Regions from separate parts of the Nakamurella multipartita DSM 44233 genome, predicted to be linked through region 1. Evidence: riboswitches for the same ligand, from Rfam matches in the RefSeq annotation. Region 1 holds a riboswitch; the other holds the start of a gene.
The links. Region 1 has a riboswitch for cyclic di-AMP ahead of NAMU_RS16000 (C40 family peptidase). Riboswitches for the same ligand answer to the same signal wherever they lie in the genome.
Positions count from the first base shown of each region.

Region 1 (8,863 bases):
CGTGCCCGTGGGTACAGGCGACGGTGCGCACGATGCCGTCCGCGCGCAGCCCTGGGGTGAGCAGCCCCAGCGGGGCCGCGGCGCCGTACCAGACGGCCCCGATCCGATGGGTCCGGATCAGTTCGAGGGCGCGGCGCCGGACCGAGTCCCCCGGCAGCATCAACGAACCGGGGTGCCGATAGACCGAGAACGGCTGAGCGGCATCGAATTCCGCCGCGCCCGGCCAGTCGGGCGCGTAGACCACCAGAGCGTCGGCCGGCAGCCGCTGGGCCAATGCCAGTAGGTAGGACTGAATTCCACCGGCGCGAGGCGGAAAGTCGTTGGTGACCAACAGTGTTCGCCGCACGTGGGGAGCACCGGGCCCTTCTGGCCGGTTCCGGCCGACGCGCCGATCGGGCCGACGACGCCGGCGGGAAAGCGCCGCGCCGCCGACCCGGTGGTTGGTTCCGCCGAGCCTAATGCCCGGCGGAACCCGGAACCGCGATGGCCGTCACGGCCGACTCGATGATCAGCCGGTGACGCGATGCCCGGTCGCGTTCGGGCCGGCCCCGCTGACCGTGGTGACGTACACCGGACGGGTCTCGGTGGAGGCGTGCACGACCTGGCCGTTGCCGATGTACATGGCCACGTGCGAGACCGGCGAGTAGTAGGTGACCAGGTCACCGGGCTGCAGCTCGCTCAGCGGGACCGACGGCAGGCCGGCCTGGCCGCCGGAGGTCCGCGGGATGCTGACGCCGGCCTGGGCCCACGCCCACGAGGTCAGACCCGAGCAGTCGAAGGCGTTCGGGCCGGCAGCGCCGTAGACGTAGGGCGAGCCGACCTTGGACAGAGCGGCGGCGACCGCGGCCGCCGCGGCTCCGCTGCCGGCCGGCGCGCTGGCGGCCGCCGCGGCCGAGCTGGTCGCGGCGGACGAGTCGCTGGTGGTGCTGCGATCGGACCGGCTTGCGGCCTGCGGCGCCGCGGCTGGCTCGGCGGCGGCATTGGCCGCGGCGTTGGCCTGCTCCTCGGCGGCAGCGGCGGCCTGCCGCTCCTGCTCGGACAGGGAGTCGTACAGCGCCTTGTACCGGGCGGCCTCGGCATCCAGATCGGCCTTGCGGGAGGTCACGTCGGCGGTCGCCTGCGCGGCGGCGGCGGCCGCGGCGTCGGCGTCGGCCTTGGCCTGCGCCGCGGCGGCCGCGGCGGCGTCAGCCTGCGCCTTGGCCTGGGTGGCGGCATCGCGGGCGGCGATGGCCTCGTCCAGGGTCTGCTGCGTATCGGCGGCGACCCGGTCCAGCGAGGTCGCCTGGTCCAGGAAGTCCTCGGCCGAGCCGGCGGTCAGCAGGACGGACATGCCGTCCAACCGGGCGCCCCGGAAGCTGGCGTTGGCGAAGGCGTTGACCTTGCCCTGGTAGCTGGCGGCGGCCGCATCGGCCTGCTCGGCCTGGGCGCGCGCGGCTTCGGCGGCCACACCGGCGGCCGTGACCTGGTCGCCCGCGGCAGCCGCGGCCGCGTTGGCCGCGTCCTGCTTTTCCTGCGCGACCAGAACTTCTTCGTTGAGTACCCCGGCGCGGTGGGAACTGTCCAGGTAGGCGCGTTGGGCTTCGTCGGCGGTGGCCGGGTTCTCCGGATCGGCCAGAGCCGAACCGGTCCACATCAGGCTCGCGGACAACATCGCAATGACGCCGATGGCGACACCACGGCTCCGGCGACGAAGACTGTGCGTCATGGCCGGGCGCGGACGGGCGTGCAGGGTCGCCAAGGCAGGCGTACCTTCCTCCTCGCCGCCTACCGAGTTAGCTGACGGGTTCGGGCCAGGAAGTTAGCCCTACCCCTTGCCGATTGCGGGCAGCATGCAGCTGCGCGCGCTCGACCAGGGGATTCACCCCAGACAAACCTGGTTCCCCGGTTCGACGTCACGCGCTGATAAGCACGCTGGCCGATTCGGCGGGACCTCTGGGACCACCCGATTGGTGGATACGGCCAGAAGGTCTCGGTCAGGTTACGAGACCGACCCGAAAGAGTCCAGTCGAGTCTGCGAATTTGGGGATAAAGCCATGCGAGTGCATAGGTCAACACCCCTTTACCACGGCCTGACCTGGGACAATGGAGCAGGGACGAGGCCATTTCGCGGTTGTGACCGAAATGAGATCACCGTCACACCCGGTAACCGGGCGAGCCTACCTCACCACCGGGGGTCACCCTGCTGCCCGATGGGTCGATCGGGTGACCGGCACCAGGCGCAGCGGCGGGACCAGCCCCGATTCGGCCAGGACACCGAGCGCCGCCCGTTCGGACTCATCCCAGTCGATACCCTCCGGCGTCGACCCGAGCAGGACCGTGACCACGCAGCCGCTGCAGGCTGGGCCCTTGACCGCGCAGTGGTCGCAATCGATGTGCATGACGCGCTCCGTTCCGTGATATCCGCCGTATCCGGCTGTCCACCCGGACGCTAGAGACGACCTCTGACAGTGGGCCTTCGAACGGGGCCTCCTCCGCGGCCTGCCACGGCCCTCGAGCGGCACCTGGAGCGGCGCCTCCGACCGGAACTTGCCCGGCGCGGCGACGTGGTTCACTGGGCCCGAGCCGAGGCGGGCCCGGCACAGGAAGGAACCGGTGGACACCTCAGTGAACGGGATCGCCGATTCGGCCGGGGAGCTGCGCGACGACCGCAGCGTGCCGCGGTACCAGATCGGGACGGTGGCCGAGCGGACCGCGCTGTCGCACAACACGCTGCGGCACTGGCACGAGGCGGGCCTGGTCTCGCCCTCCGGACGTAGCGAGGGCGGGTTCCGGCTCTACAGCGACGCCGACATCGAACGCATCCTGGTGATCCGTCGGATGAAGCCGATCGGCTTCACGCTCGAGCAGATGCAGCAATTGCTCGACGTCCTGGACGTCCTGCAGTCCGACGAGTCCGGCCCCGAGGACCGCGCCACCGCCCGGGCCACCCTGCAGGAGTTCGCCCAGCAGACCCGGCAGAGTGTGGACCGGATTCGCCGGCACCTGGCCTACGGCACCGAGTTCGCGGCCTTGTTGGCCGACCTGCTGCGTGCGTCCGAACCCGGAGACCCCCCGACGAGCTGATGGGCCGGACAGCCCTCGACGCCCGCCCGGCCACGGTCATACTCTACTCTCGGGTGAGAGTAGGGTTCCGGCCGCACCAATGTCTCGGGGGACGGATGGCACCACGGATGGCACCACGGATCACGCCCCGGCCAACGGCGCCGACGGGGTCACCGGCGCGGTGGACGACCCTGCACGAACGGTTCGGTCCACGGCGCAACAACTTCGACCTGATCCGGCTCGGCCTGGCCGCGACCGTCGGAGTCGCGCACGGGATCGTCATTCGGACCGGCGACCAGCCGACCTTCGGCATCTCTACCTTGGGCGACTACGCCCTGGACGGCTTCTTCATCCTCAGCGGCTTCCTGGTCACCCGGAGCTGGGTCACGCTGAACGATTTCTGGCGCTACGCCTGGCACCGGTTCCTGCGCATCATGCCGGCGTTCTGGGTCTGCCTGCTGGTGCTGGCCTTCGTGGTCGCACCGATCGCCTTGTTGTTGGAGGGGCGCCCGCTGTCCGAACTGTTCACCTCACCTGACTCCGGACCCCGGTTCGTCCTGGTCAACGCCGGGCTGATGATCTTCACCTACGGGATCGCGTCCATCTTCGCGAACAACCCCGAACCGCTGGTGGTCGACGGATCGCTGTGGACCCTGATCCTGGAGGCCGGCTGCTATGTCGTGCTGGCCGTCCTGGGCGTCCTCGGCCTGCTGCGTCGACGCCGCTGGGTGGTCCCGGCCCTGGCGGTGACGCTGTGGGCGATGGCCACTCTCTACGACCTCGGGGTGCCCGTCGGCATCGGAGACACCACGCTGCGGATGCTGATGCTGTTCATGATCGGGGCCAGCTTCTACCTCTATGCCCACCGGGTGCCCCTCAACGCCTGGTTCGCTCTCGCCGCCGCCGTGGTGTTCCTCGCCAGTGCCGGGCTGCTGGAGAACTACCGGATGGTCGGGGCCGTCCCCCTGGCGTACGTGCTCATCTACCTGGCCGCCGGGCTACCCAGGAACCTGCGCCTGAAGGTCGACCTGTCCTATGGCGTGTACATCTATCACTACCCGCTGCAGCAGTTGCTCATGCTGACGGTGCTGGCGACGCTGCCCACCCCGGCCTTCGTGACCGTCAGCCTGGTGCTGGTGATCCCACTGGCCCTGGCTTCCTGGTACGGCATCGAGCGACGCGCCCTGCGGCGTAAGAATGCGACCCTGCCTCGGTGGTTGCCCGGCGCTGGCGACCGGTCGGCCGGCGTCTGACCGACCGGGGATCGTGCGTGATGGGTCAGTCGAGGTGGTGCCCGAGCGCGGTCAGGAACTCCTGATGCTCGGCCGCGGGGGCGTCCGCGGCCCCCGGGACGAGCATCGCCGGTCCACCGGCCAACGCATCACCCGACCGGTGCGGGGCCAGGTTGACGTGAAAATGGGCGACCCGGTCGCCGAACACCGCGGCATAGACCAGATCCGCGCCGGCCGCCGCCCGGAGGGCGCGGGTGACCCTGGCCAGCACCGACCCGAACGTCGCGGCTTCGGCCCCGTCGAGGTCGGTGACGAAGGGGATGTGCCGCACCGGCTCCAGGTGGGCGAAGCCGACCACCGGACCGCGCCCGACCACCGACAACCGCCAGGTGCCGTCCGTCCACACCCGGGTGCGGCCGAAGAAGCGGTCCGCGTCGTCGGGCCGGCACAGCAGGCAGTCGGGGTCGCGATCAGGCATGAATCACCCACCGCCCAGGACGGCCAGGAACACCGACGACGGTGCCGCCCGCGCCCCCGTGCGCGTCGCGTGGTCGGCGACCCGCCGGTCCGAGCTGATCACCACCATCGGCCGGCCGGTCGGCTCGGCCCGGACCAGGTCGGCGATGACGTCGTCGGCCTGGATCCCCGGGGCCGAGAACAGCACCCGGACCCCGCGGGCGAAGGGCCGCGAGGTGGTGACCGCAGCGCCGTCGAAGACCACGGTGACCTCGGCCGACGTGCGCGCCGCCAGCGCCGAGAGCTGGCGGACCAGGCGTTCGCGCTGATCGGCCAGGGACAGTTCGGCAAACCCGGTCTTGGTGACGTTGTAGCCGTCGATGATCAGGTGGGTGCCCGGCAGAGCGATCCAGGCCCCGAGCCGGACCGGATCGTGGGTGCGTCGATCGGTCGCCGGTTCGGCCATCCCGGACGCCACCACCTCGGCCGGCGCCGGGCCGCCGCCGATCAGGTCCCATTCACGCCGCAGACCCAGGGCGGCCGATTCGAGCACCTGCAGCAGCAGATCGAGGCGCCGGTCGTCGGCCGCCCGCCGGTCGTCGGTGGTCTCCCGCAGCTTGCGCACGCTCTCGGCGGCCGCGTCGGCCCGGCCGGTGGCGGCCTCGGCCTGTCGCCGCCACGCCTGCGCCTGCTCGCGCACGCGGTCCAGCTCCTGCGCCAGCGCCCGGCGCCCGGCGTCGGCCTGGGACCGCTCGGCCGCCAGCTGATCCTGCAGCTCCCGCACCCGGGTGCCCTGGTCGCGCAGCCGCTTCTTGAGCCGTTCGACCTCGACGCTCGCGTCGGCCGGTGGGGCCGCCGCCCGGACCGCGAGCTGCTGCTCGGCCCGCTCCAGGCGCGCGGTGGTGGAGCGCAGTTCGTGTTCGAGCTCGGCGATCCGGGATCTCGCGTCCACCTGATCCTGGGCGGCGGCCGCCCGGGCCACCAGCTCGTCGACGTCGGGCGAGCCGAGCAGCACGGCGCGGGCCGCCGCCGCCGGTCCGTCCGGCCCGGCGGCGCCGTCAACGTCCATCCGGGCCACGTGCTCGGCCAGGGTCGCCCGGAACACCTCGTCCCGCTGCACGGCGTCGGCCAGCACGGTCGCGGCCAGCCGCGCCCGCTTGGCCGGCGCGAACCGGGCCACCTTCTGCAGGGCCGGCGACAGGTCCCGGGCGGGCACCCGGCCAGCCACCTCGGCGGCCCATTCCACGATGCGGACGCGGACCGCCGCCGGGAGCGCGTCGATCGGGTGCCGCTCCCGGACCCGCTCGACGTCGTTCCCCGCTCCGGTCATCCCGCCATCCTGACACCGCCGCCGCCCCGAGCCGTGCCGTTGGCCGATGCCGGGCGCGAGTCGTGCCGGGGCTGTGTCGTACCTACGTTCTACGGTCGGGCGCATGCCGTTGTTCCTCGACGATGGGGTCGTCCCGGACCCCGCACCGACCTGGTCGGCGACCGGTCCGCGCGATCCCGTGGTGACGCCGGCGGTCGGTGGTCAGCGCAGTTTCGACGAGCTCGGCGAACCGCTGCGCGAGGTGACGTTCGTGGTGGTCGATCTGGAGACCACCGGTGGTTCGCCGGCCACCGAGGCGATCACCGAGATCGGTGCGGTCAAGGTGCGCGGCGGCCAGGTGCTCGGCGAGTTCGCCACACTGGTCGACCCGGGCCGGACCATCCCGCCGCAGATCACCATGTTGACCGGCATCACCAACGCGATGGTCTACGACGCCCCCCGGATCTCCTCGGTGCTGCCGGCGTTCCTGGAATTCGCCCGCGGCTCGGTGCTGGTCGCCCACAACGCCCGCTTCGACGTGGGATTCCTGCGGGCCGCGTGCGCCCGCCAGCAGGTGCCCTGGCCCGGGCCGGCCGTGGTGGACACGGTCCGGCTGGCCCGCAAGGTGCTGCCCCGGGCCGAGGCGCCGAGCGTGCGGCTGTCCGCGCTGGCCGCCCTGCTCGGAGCCCGGACCCGCCCCGACCACCGGGCGCTGACCGACGCCCGGGCGACCGTGGACGTGCTGCACGCCCTGTTCGAACGGCTCGGTTCCCTCGGGGTGCACAGCCTGGCCGAGCTGCAGGACGCCAGCCGGGACGTCGCCCCGCAGCGGCGGCGCAAGCGGTGGCTGGCCGATCGGCTGCCCGCGGCCCCCGGCGTCTATCTGTTCCGCGGTCCGCGCGAGGAGGTGCTTTACGTCGGTACCTCCCGCAACCTGGCCCAGCGGGTGCGTTCGTATTTCACGGCGGCCGAGAACCGGCCCCGGATCAACCAGATGGTGGCCCTGGCCGAACGGGTCGACCATGTCGAGTGCGCCCACGCCCTGGAGGCGCACATCCGCGAGCAGCGGCTGATCGCGGTCCATCAGCCGCCCTACAACCGGCGCTCGCGCCGGCCCGGCGGGGTGTGCTGGGTGACGCTGACCGACGAGGCCTTTCCCCGGCTCTCGATCGTGCGGCAACCGCCTCGCGGATCGCCGGCCTGCCTGGGACCGTTCCCCAATCGGGTCGCCGCCCAGGTGGCCGTCGAGGCCCTGCAGGACGTGGTGCCGATCCGGCAGTGCACCACCCGGATCCGCCGTCACTCCCCCGACGGAACGCCGTGCGTGCTGGCCGAACTGGGTCGCTGCGGGTCGCCGTGCGACGGCCGGCAGGACGAGCTGAGCTACGCCCGGGAGGTGGCCCGGATCGTCGAGCTGGTCGACGGCCGGTCCGATCAGCTGCTGCAGCTGCTGCGGACCCGGCTGCTCGGGTTGTCCGCCGACGGCCGCTTCGACCAGGCCGCGGTCGCCCGGGACCGGTTGTCGGCGCTGGCCGCGGCGCTCGACCGGCGGCAGCGGCTCGGCGCCCTGGCCGCCATCCGGGAGCTGGTGGTGGCCCGACCCGACGAGCGGGGCGGCTGGGAGCTCACGGTCGTCCGGCACGGCCGATTCGCCGCGGCCGCGCACGCCCGGCGCGGGGTCGACCCGATGCCGGTGGTCGAGGCGATGGTGGCCTCGGCCGAGACGGTGCACCCGGGTCCGGGTCCGCTGCCGGCCGCCTCGGCCGAGGAGACCAGCACCCTGCTGCGTTGGATCGAGCGTCCCGGCAGCCGGCTCGTCCGGGCCTCGGCGCCCTGGTCGAGCCCGGCCGCCGGGGCCGGCCGGTGGCGACCGTTCATGAAGGTCGCCGACATCGCCCGCAGCACCCGGATCGCGCCGCAACACCCGGACCCGCCGGCCCGCCGGTTGTCGCTGACCGTCGGTTGAGCGCGCCGTGGCGGGTGCCGCTGAGCGTGCGGCGGCCCGGGGCGACATAGCATCGGTCCATGGTGACGGCGATCGTGCTCATCGACATCGAGGCAGACCGGATTCCGGAGGCGGCGCAGGAGATCGCGAACCTGCCCGGGGTCGAGCAGGTGTACTCGTGCGCCGGCGACGTCGACGTGGTTGCCGTCGTCCGCGCCAGCACCCACGAGGCCATCGCCGATCTGGTGCCCGGCCACATCTCCAAGGTGCCCGGGGTGCTACGCACGATCACGCACATCGCGTTCCGCGAATACTCCAGCCGGGATGCCGACGACGCCTTCTCGATCGGCATGCAGGCCTGACCTCGGGCCGGCTGCAGCAGTCCTTCAGTCGGCCTTAAGCGCTCGGCGATCAGATGAACGGGTCACCACGAGATCGACCCATCGGAGACCCGAGATGATCACCGCAAGCCTGCTGAGCACCACCGACCTGCTCGTCGCCCTGCGCGCATCCATCCGCGGCGACCTGGTCACCCCGGCCGAGCCGAGCTTCCCGGCCGCGACCTTCGGGGTCGGCGGCCGCGCCCCCGAGCTCGTGGTCGTCGCCGCCGACGTCACCGACGTCGCCCGCACCATCGCCCTGGCCGGGCGGACCGGCCGGCGAGTCGTCGCCCAGGTCACCGGGCGGCCCACCGTCGTCACCGCGGCGCGGACCATCCTGATCGTCACTCGGTTGCTGGCCACCGTCCGGGTGGACGCCGACCGGAAGCTGGCGACCGTCGGCATCGGGGCCAGCTGGCGGCAGGTGCTCGACGCCGCCGAACCGTTCGGGCTGACCGCTCTGTCCGGCGCCGCCACGGTCCCGCCTGCGCACCGGCCC
Region 1 is NC_013235.1:3,565,639-3,574,501, forward strand. It holds gene NAMU_RS15995 (glycosyltransferase family 4 protein) at 1-346, opposite strand, end outside; gene NAMU_RS16000 (C40 family peptidase) at 509-1,651, opposite strand; cyclic di-AMP (ydaO/yuaA leader) riboswitch at 1,747-1,936, opposite strand; gene NAMU_RS16005 (hypothetical protein) at 2,175-2,378, opposite strand; gene NAMU_RS16010 (MerR family transcriptional regulator) at 2,593-3,063, shown strand; gene NAMU_RS16015 (acyltransferase family protein) at 3,171-4,295, shown strand; gene NAMU_RS16020 (HIT family protein) at 4,321-4,752, opposite strand; gene NAMU_RS16025 (NYN domain-containing protein) at 4,756-6,060, opposite strand; gene NAMU_RS16030 (DEDD exonuclease domain-containing protein) at 6,164-8,005, shown strand; gene NAMU_RS16035 (Lrp/AsnC ligand binding domain-containing protein) at 8,065-8,346, shown strand; gene NAMU_RS16040 (FAD-binding protein) at 8,441-8,863, shown strand, end outside.

Region 2 (8,863 bases), 1.0 Mb from region 1:
TCGGCCAGGTCGTCGGGCCGCCGCAGCGGGATCCGGGCCTCCCGGATCTTGCGCTTGGCCCGCACGATCCGTTGCGCGATCGTCGCCTCCGGCGCCAGGAAGCCGGCCGCGATCTCGGCCGTGGACAGCCCTCCGACCAGGCGCAGGGTCAGGGCCACCTGCGCATCGGGGTGCAGCGCCGGATGGCAGCACAGCAGGATCAGCCGCAACTGCTGATCCCGGATCGCGTCGTCGTCGATCATGAGCTCTTCCCCCGGATCTTCCTCGGGGTCCGGACCGTCCACCGGCTCGGCCAGCAGGTCCCGCGCAACGGCCAACGTGCGGCGGTAGGCCGACCCGGCCCGGCGGATCCGGTCGATGGCCTTGCGGGTGGCGACCGTGCGCAGCCACCCGGCCGGATTGTCCGGGACGCCGGTGCCCGGCCAGGCCTGCACCGCCTCCATCAGGGCGTCCTGCACCGATTCGTCGGCGACGTCGAGGTCGCCGAACCGGCGCGCGAGAATCGCGACCATCCGGCCGCTGTCCTCTCGCGCCAGCCGCGTCACCGCATCGGCGACCGGATCGCTCACTCGCCCGTCGGCCGGTAGGTCAGCGGCCGGACCTCGATCGCCCCCTCGATCGGCAGCGACCGGGCCAGGTCCAGGACCTCGTCCAGGGTGTCGGCCCGCACCAGGTAGAACCCACCCAGCTGCTCCTTGGTCTCGGCGTACGGACCGTCGAGCACCTTGGGCACGGTGCCGGCGGCCAACCGCACGGTGGTCGCGCTCGGGGTCGTCTGCAGACCGCCCCCGGCGATCCAGTGCCCGCCGTCGATCAGCCGCTGGTTGAAGGCCAGGAAGCCGCCCATCATCTGCTCCCATTCGGGCGAGCCGTACTCCGGGGCGAACGCCTCGTCGCGGTAGATCAGCACCATGTACTCCATGACAACTCCCTGGGTCGAGCGGGGCGGATCTTCATGATCCCGCCGCGGCCGGGTCCGTCCCCGCCGCTGCCCCGTTGACGCAGCGGGCCGGCCGGATCGACACCCCGGCCACTCAGAATTTCCGGGACGCGGTCCCGCCGGGCCCGGACACCGTCAGAGCGCGTCCAGATGCTCGATGTTGGCGCGGTCGCCGGGATCGTCCGACGGGTCGGCAGCGAACCAGGCATCCAGGATCTCGGTCAGCACCGCCCGGGAGGTGCTCCGCAGCGACAACGCCAGCACGTTGGCATCGTTCCAGCGGCGCGCCCCGGCCGCGGTGGGGGCATCCCAGCACAGGGCGGCCCGGACGCCCGGCACCTTGTTGGCGGCGATGCTGGCGCCGGTGCCGGTCCAGCAGCAGACCACGGCCGACTCGGCCCGGCCCTCGGCGACGTCGCGGGCGGCGGCCGCAGAGGCCCACGCCCAGTCCGCTCGCTCTCCCGCGGCCAGCGCGCCGTGCCGGATGGGCCGGTGCCCGCGGGCCGTCAGCTCGTCGAGCACGGCCCGGGCGACCCCGGTGTCCTCGTCGGCGGAGACGGAGATGCGCACGGTCGGTCACGCTACCCGCGGCGAGCCGTAGCGTGAGCGGCATGCCGCAAGTCAGTGCCCAGGTCGTGGTCCCGGTCCCGCCGCAGGTCGCGTTCGCGGTGTCGCAGACCACCGGCGAGCTCCGGCTGACCTGGGACCCGTTCATCCGCCGGCAGTACTTCCTGGACGGGGCCACCGCGCCGGCCAAGGGGGTCCGCACCCGCACCCTGGCCCGGCTGGGCCCGGCGATGACCAGCGAGTACGTCTCCTACCGGCCACCCACCAGCGTGGGCATGACCATGGTCGACGGGCCCTGGTTCTTCGACCGGTTCGGCGGCGGGTGGCGGTTTCAGGCCCATCCCAAGGGCACGCAGGCGGTCTGGAAGTACACCTACTCGGTGCGGCCGGCCTGGCTGCGGCGGATCGCCGAGCCGATCGGCCAGTGGCTGCTGGGTCGCGAGATCCGCCGCCGCATCGAGGCTTTCGGCGCCGCCTGCCGGGATCCGGACATTCTGCGGGCGGTCGGCGGCTGAGCCTGAGTCAGGGTCGCTTGGGCTGGCCCAGCTTGTCGGCGATGCGGGCCGCGTCGGCCAGGCCGAGGCCGGTTGCCGCCCGCAGTTCCTTGACCGCCTGCAGCCGGCCCGCCTTGTCCCCCTGCCGGTACAGCTCCTTGACCCGAGCCGCCATCGCCGGGTCGATGCTGACCTCCGTCGGGTCGACCCGGCTCTTGGCCGCCCGGCGGATGGCCAGGAACGGGATGGTGAGTATCGCCAGCGAGATCAGGGTGATCCAGATCCAGGAGTCCACCGTCCCATCCTAGGAAGCAAACCCCGCGGCCCCGCCCACCGGCGCCCGGCGATCGATGGCGTCCACGACCGCCGGCGCGGATGCTGGTCGTCATGGACGAACCGCACCGCCGGGTGCTGCAGATGCGATTGGTGGTCGAGACCGCCGACTTCGACGAGGCCGTCGTGTTCTACCGGGACGTGCTGGGGGCGCGGGAGGAATTCGTCGGGCACGGGGACGCGGGCGAGAAGGTGATGATCCTGGACGTCGGGCGAGCCACCCTGGAGCTGTCCAACCCGGCCCAGGTGGCCATGATCGACCGGCTCGAGGTCGGCCGCCGGGTGGCGCCGCGGCTCCGGGTCGCGTTCGAGGTCGCCGACGTGGACGGGGCCACCGCCGCGTCGGTCGGTGCGGGCGCCGAGTTGATCGTGCCGCCGACGCGCACCCCGTGGGATTCGCGTAACGCCCGGCTGGCCGCCCCGGCCGGGCTGCAGCTCACCCTGTTCCAGGAACTCGACCCCCAGAGACTCGACCCCCAGCAACTCGACCCGGCCGAGGGTTAACCGGTCAGTGCCGGTGCTCGGCGCGGTGCCGGGCCAGCACGTCCAGGCCGAAGTCGGCGCTGGGGTCCCGCCACACCGAATGCGCATGGTTCGCGCCCCGTTGCGTGTTGTCCCATTCGATCAGCAGCCGGGGGCCCTGCAACCGGTAGTAGTGCGGCTGGCCGGCCTGGGTCGATCCGGCCCACGCGAAGGACACCTGGTCCAGCACGGCGTCGTCCAGGTACCGCGACGCCGGGGACAGCGCGTCGGGCACCCGGCCGAAATAGGTCGCCAGCAGGCGCCGCAGCAGCTCTCGTTGCTCGGCATCGAATTCGGCCGCGGCCACGCCCTTGGCCCGGGTGGTGTAGGCGACGACCCGGTGATCGTGCGCATCCAGGCCGGCGTTCCGGTCGATCCGGTCCGACAACGCCTGCAGCTTGGCCTGTTCCACCGGATCGGGGAAGGCCTCGTCCCGCCAGACCCCGGCCAACGGGATGACCTGGTCGCCGTCGGCGACGGTGGTCCGGTTGGCGGTCACGAAATCGGACGGGGCCTTGTCCAGCAGGATCGCCCGGCGGGCCAGCTCGGACGGCAGCGATCGGACCAGGTCCCGGCCCAGGTCCTCGACCCGGGCCAACGGCCGGTTGACCGCGCCGCCCAGCAACGGCGACGCGGCCGGGTCGGCCCCCAGGAACAACGGGGTCGCCGCGACCAGGGCACCGTCGACGATCAGGTTGTTCAGCGACACGTGGTGCCCGCCGAACCGCCATCCCCAGGGCGCCGACCCGCCCGGTTCCCCGAACACGCGCAGGTAGTACAGCCCCGGGTCACGGCCGCGGATCCGGTCGAACTTGGCCGTGAAACCCTCGATCTGGTCGAGCACGTTCTCCAGGCCCATGATCGTGGCCACCGTGACGTAGGCCGGGGTGGACAGCCCGGTGGAGATCAGCCGCATCGCCGCCCGATGCTGATCGGGGCGCTGCTGGTGCACGGTCAAGCCGCCGTGATCGGTCGGGGTGTAGAACCAGCGCCGGCGCTCGGCGTCGGTGGCCTCGTTGGCCGGCGGGTGGCCCAGGCCGCGCGCCCGCTGCCGCAGATCCAGGCTGTCCACCCAGGCCTGGGCGGCCCGGGCCATGGCCGTGGCCACCTCGCGGCGGGCGGCGTCGGCGGCGGCAGGCTCGGAGAGGTTCACCCCGGGAAATGTAGCGCCGCCTCGGGTACTGGGCCAGAATTCGACCGACCCCGGCCACCGGCGCCCCGAGGAGATCTGATGAGCACGCCCACCGATGCCAACCCCGAGCTGTTGACCGTCGTCGCCCACATGCGGGCCCGCGACGGCCGGCAGCAGGAACTGCGCGACGCGCTGATCGCCCTGGTCGAACCGACCAGCCGGGAAGAGGGTTTCGTCAACTACGACCTGCACCAGGGGGTCGAGGATCCGGACCTGTTCTACCTGTACGAGAACTGGGACAACGCCGCGCTGTTGGACGCGCACTTGGGCCGCCCGCACCTGACCGAGTTCGCCGCCCGGTTGCCCGAGCTGGTCGACGACAACGGCCTGACGATCACCCGGCTACGCCGGATCGCCTGACCGGACGGCGGCCCGATCGCGCCGCGGCAGCAGCAGCGAAAGCCCCACCCCGAGCCCGCAGAGCCCGGCGGTGACCAGGAAAATCTCCTGGTACTCGGTGGTCAGGGCCTGCTCCAGGGCCCGACTGAAAGCGGCCAGGCGGTCGTTGAACTGCTCGTCGGTGATCCCGATCGGCAACGGGGGCACCAGGTCTCGGGTCAGGTCCCGGAACCGCCAGAGCCCGAACGCGGTGAGCGCGGACAACCCGATCAGCATGCCGGTCATCCGCGCGACCACCACCGCGGCCGAGGCGACGCCGTGGGACGGGGCCGGCACCACCCGCAGCGTCACCGCGGACAGCGGCGCGATGACCAGCCCGAGGCCGAACCCGGCCACCGCCAGATCACTGTCCAGCGCGGGCATTCCGAACAGATGGGATGATTCGCGCACCTGGGGCGTCCAGCGGCTCATCAGGACGAATCCGCCGGCGGCCAGAGCCAAACCGGCCGCGCTGACCCACTTCTCACCGCACCGGGCGGCGAGCAGCCCGCCGACCAGGGCCCCGATGGGCAACGCCACCAGGAAGCGCACCAGCAGCTGGGCCGACTCGGCCGAGGTCATGCGCAATAGCGTCTGAGCGAACAGCTCGACGTCGACCAGGGTGACCATCAGGGCGGCCCCGGAGATCGCGCTGACCCCCAGACCGGTGAGCAACGCCCCCATCCGGACGCCCGCCGGATCCAGCAGCCGCACTCGGGCCCGCCGCTCGTACGCGACGAAGGCGACGACCAACGCCGCCACCCCGGCCAGCGCGGGCCATCCCCAGGACGGCAGGACGGATCGGGACGGGTCCGGGTTGTAGAGCGCGACCACCAGCAGGCCAAGGGCCAGGGCCAGCAGCGCGCCCCCGATCAGGTCGACGCCGGGGCGATCGCCCGGCCGCGCCGCGGAGCGGGGAACGGTCAGCTGCACCACGAGCATGGCGATCGCGGCCAGCGGCAGGTTGACCCAGAACACCCAGCGCCAGCTCTCCGGCTGGAGCGCGGCGAACAACGGCCACGAGGCGAACAGGGCGGCCACCCCGACGCCGTACAAGGTGCCCAGGACGCTGCCGATCTCCTGGGCGGCCCCGACCGCGCCCAGGACGCCGGCCCGGCGCCGCTCCGGCCACAGATCGGCGACCAGGGCCATGGTCACCGGCAACAGGGCCCCGCCGGCGATGCCCTGCACGGCGCGACCGGCCACCAGCAACGGCACCGAACCCGCCGCGGCGGTGAGGGCCGAGCCGGCGGCAAAGCCCAGCAGGCATAGCTGCAGCACCCGGCGCCGGCCGTACCGGTCGGAGGCCTGACCCAGCAGCGGCATGGCCGCGACGTACCCGAGCAGGAAACCGGTGACGATCGGGGTGGCCCGTTCCAGCCGGTTCACCGGGATGCCCAGGTCCACGACCATGTCGACCAGCAACCCGACGACGACGTACGCGTCCAGGGCGGCCAGCAGGACGGCCGTGCCGGCAGCCCCGATAGCCCAACGGCGTCCCCCCACGCCCGGATGTTACCGGGGTGACGGGACGCCGTCGGCTGGCTGCGGTCAGCGGGGACCGGGCGTGAGCTAGCTCACGGGATGCGCAGGACCTGGCCCGGGTAGATCAGGTTCGGGTCCGGGATGATGTCGGAGTTGGCCTGGTACACGGCCTCCCAGCCACCGGAGACGCCGTTGGCGGCGGCGATCTTGTAGAGGGTGTCGCCCGAGGCCACGGTGTAGGTGCCGTCGGCCGCGCTCCCGGCGGTCACCGACGAGCTGCTGGAGCCGGACGAGTCGCTGTCCTGGTTCCAGGAGCGGTGGCTGCCCCGCGAGGACTCCTGGGTGTCGTTCTGGCTGCGGCTGCTGCGCGAGGAGCTGCTGTCCGAGGACGAGCTGCTGGCGGAGCTGCCGGACGAGCTGCTGGAGGAGCTGTCGGACGAGCTGTCGGACGAGGAGGACGAACCGCTCACCGAGCGCTGGGTGGCACCCTCGCCGCCGCCGGCGTAGGCGCAGGCCCAGGCGCCCCAGCCCTGACCGGCCAGCGTCTTCTCGGCGATGGCGATCTGCTGCTCCTTGGTGGCCAGGTCGGCGCGAGCGGCGTACTCCTGGCCGCCGAAGGCGTTCCAGGTGGACTGCGAGAACTGCAGGCCGCCGTAGTAGCCGTTGCCGGTGTTGATGGACCAGTTGCCGCTGCTCTCGCACTGCGCGACGGCGTCCCAGGTCGAGTCGGGGGCGGCGGAGGCGGTGCCGGCGCCCAGACCCAGGGCGGCAGCGCCGGCGACCACGCCGACGGTGGCACCACGGAGGGCGAAGGTGCGGGCCTTGGAAGGCTTGCGATGGCGCGCGACGGTACGACGGGTCATGTCTGTGTTTCCCCTAGCTACGCCTGCGAGGTGAGCTGTCGGGTTCGGGCGCGACCCACTCCAGCGCCGATGGCGTTGGCGAATGGGTGCAGGGGATCGCCCGTCCGGACCCACTGGGGGTGGGCCCGAATTAACCCCAAGGAAGCCATGCGGCTCCCGAAGTTGGTTTCCCCGCTGCTGTCCTAGCCTTTCTGCTCTTTCGGTTCTCCGGGCCTGGGTGGACAGCACTCGGCGTGTGGCCCGGAGTTTTACGGACGGAGGCGCCGGGCGAAAACCCGGCTCCCACAAGACGATACGGAGCAGGGATCGAATGTCCAGGGACCCGATCTGGACATAACGGATTGGTAACGATCAGCTCGGCAGGCCGCGGTGCGGCGTTTTGGCTGCTGGACCGGGGTCTGACGACCGCTTCCCCACCCTCCGGTCGACCTACCTGTGGATCATCCAAATTCACCCGATCGGCCTAGTATTTTGGACAAGCTTTACTAGGACCGCGCACAGCGGTCGCACAGCGTGCGCACCGCCGCACCGGTCGGCCGCGCCAAGTATTCCCCGTTGTTCGCGTCAGTAAACACCGTGTGGCCCATGGGCCAGCGGGGAAGAGCCTGTGGATGACACATGGACGCGTGCTGTGCGTGGTGCTCGCCGGGGGCCGCGGATCGCGGCTGGGCCCCCTGACCACAGGCCGGGCCAAGCCGTCGCTGCCGGTCGGCGGCAACTACCGGTTGATCGATCTCGCCCTGTCCAACGCCGCCCACAGCGGCCTGTCCGACGTCTGGGTGCTCCAGCAGTACGAGCCGCACCTGCTCAGTGAGCATCTGGCCGGCGGTCGCCCCTGGGACCTGGACCGCACCCGGGGCGGCTTTCGTCTCCTCGCCCCGTTCCAGGGACCGGCCCACGACGGGTTTGCCTCCGGCAACGCCGACGCATTGATCCGGAACTGGCCGGTGATCGCCGCCTACGACCCGGAGGTCCTGCTGGTCTGCAGCGCCGACCACTTGCTCACCCTGGACCTGCGCGCCGTGCTGGCCCAGCATCGGGAGTCCGGCGTCGACGCCACCGTCGTGTCCACCACCCTGCCGGCGGGCGCGGACGTGTCCCGTTACCTGGTGGTACAGGCCGACGGCGGTCGGGTCCGCTCGGTCGACTACAAGCCCGAGCACGGCCGCGGCCGCTCCGTCGGCACCGAGGTCTTCGCCTACCGCCCGGACGTGCTGGCCGAGCACCTGCGCGAGCTGCATCGCACCGGCGAGCTCGGCGACTACGGCGAGCGGCTGTTGCCCAGCCTGGTCGCCGACGGCACCGTGGGCGACTTCCACCACCGAGGGCACTGGCGTGACCTGGGCACGCCGATGGCCTACCTGGACGGGCAGCTCGAGCTGTTGCGGGACCGGCCGCCGATGCGGCTGGACGACCCGGACTGGCCGATCCTGACCTCCATGCCGATGCGCGGTCCGGCCCGGGTCCGCCGGACCGCCGAGCTCGAACGCGTCTGGCTCGCGCCGGCCGCCGACGTCGCCGGCGCGGTGGTGAACTCGGTGCTCGGGCCGGGGGTGGTGATCGAACGCGGCGCCACCGTCCGGCACAGCGTGCTGATGGACGACGTCGTGGTCCGGGCCGGCGCCCAGGTCAGCCGGTCGGTGATCGCCGAGGGCAGCGTGGTCGGCCGGCGGGCCACGCTGGGGGCACCGCAGGCGCGGCACCCCGTGGTGATCGGGGCCCACCGCCGGATCGCCGCCGACGCCGAGCTGCCGGCGGGCACGCAGGTGGAGCCGCACCGACCTCGCGACCTGATCCGCGCCGCGCGCTGACCCGCAGGCCGGCGTCCGCGCGCCCGGCCCGCGGGGGCACTAGGGTGCCGGCTGTGATCGGTCGCAGCAAGTCCCGCGGGCACGTCGTCCTGGCCACCGCCGACAGCGAATCGTTCGACTCCCTGTCCCGGCGCCCGACCGCCCGGGCCGACCGATACCTGATGGGCAAGTCGCTGCGCGACAAGGTGTCCCGGCAGTCGCTGGCCGACTGGGCGCCGCCGATCGGCCGGCCCGACCCGGTCCAGCTGATCATGGACTCGCACGAGGGTCGGCTGGAC
Region 2 is NC_013235.1:2,569,187-2,578,049, reverse strand. It holds gene NAMU_RS11620 (RNA polymerase sigma factor) at 1-512, opposite strand, end outside; gene NAMU_RS11615 (YciI family protein) at 566-922, opposite strand; gene NAMU_RS11610 (RpiB/LacA/LacB family sugar-phosphate isomerase) at 1,076-1,510, opposite strand; gene NAMU_RS11605 (SRPBCC family protein) at 1,552-2,022, shown strand; gene NAMU_RS11600 (hypothetical protein) at 2,030-2,296, opposite strand; gene NAMU_RS11595 (VOC family protein) at 2,389-2,838, shown strand; gene NAMU_RS11590 (DUF3500 domain-containing protein) at 2,843-4,009, opposite strand; gene NAMU_RS11585 (putative quinol monooxygenase) at 4,088-4,408, shown strand; gene NAMU_RS11580 (MFS transporter) at 4,391-5,932, opposite strand; gene NAMU_RS31405 (transglycosylase family protein) at 6,004-6,774, opposite strand; cyclic di-AMP (ydaO/yuaA leader) riboswitch at 6,780-6,980, opposite strand; gene NAMU_RS11570 (glucose-1-phosphate adenylyltransferase family protein) at 7,386-8,585, shown strand; gene NAMU_RS11565 (DUF2252 domain-containing protein) at 8,639-8,863, shown strand, end outside.
Region 2: another riboswitch for cyclic di-AMP. It lies ahead of NAMU_RS31405 (transglycosylase family protein); the one in region 1 lies ahead of NAMU_RS16000 (C40 family peptidase).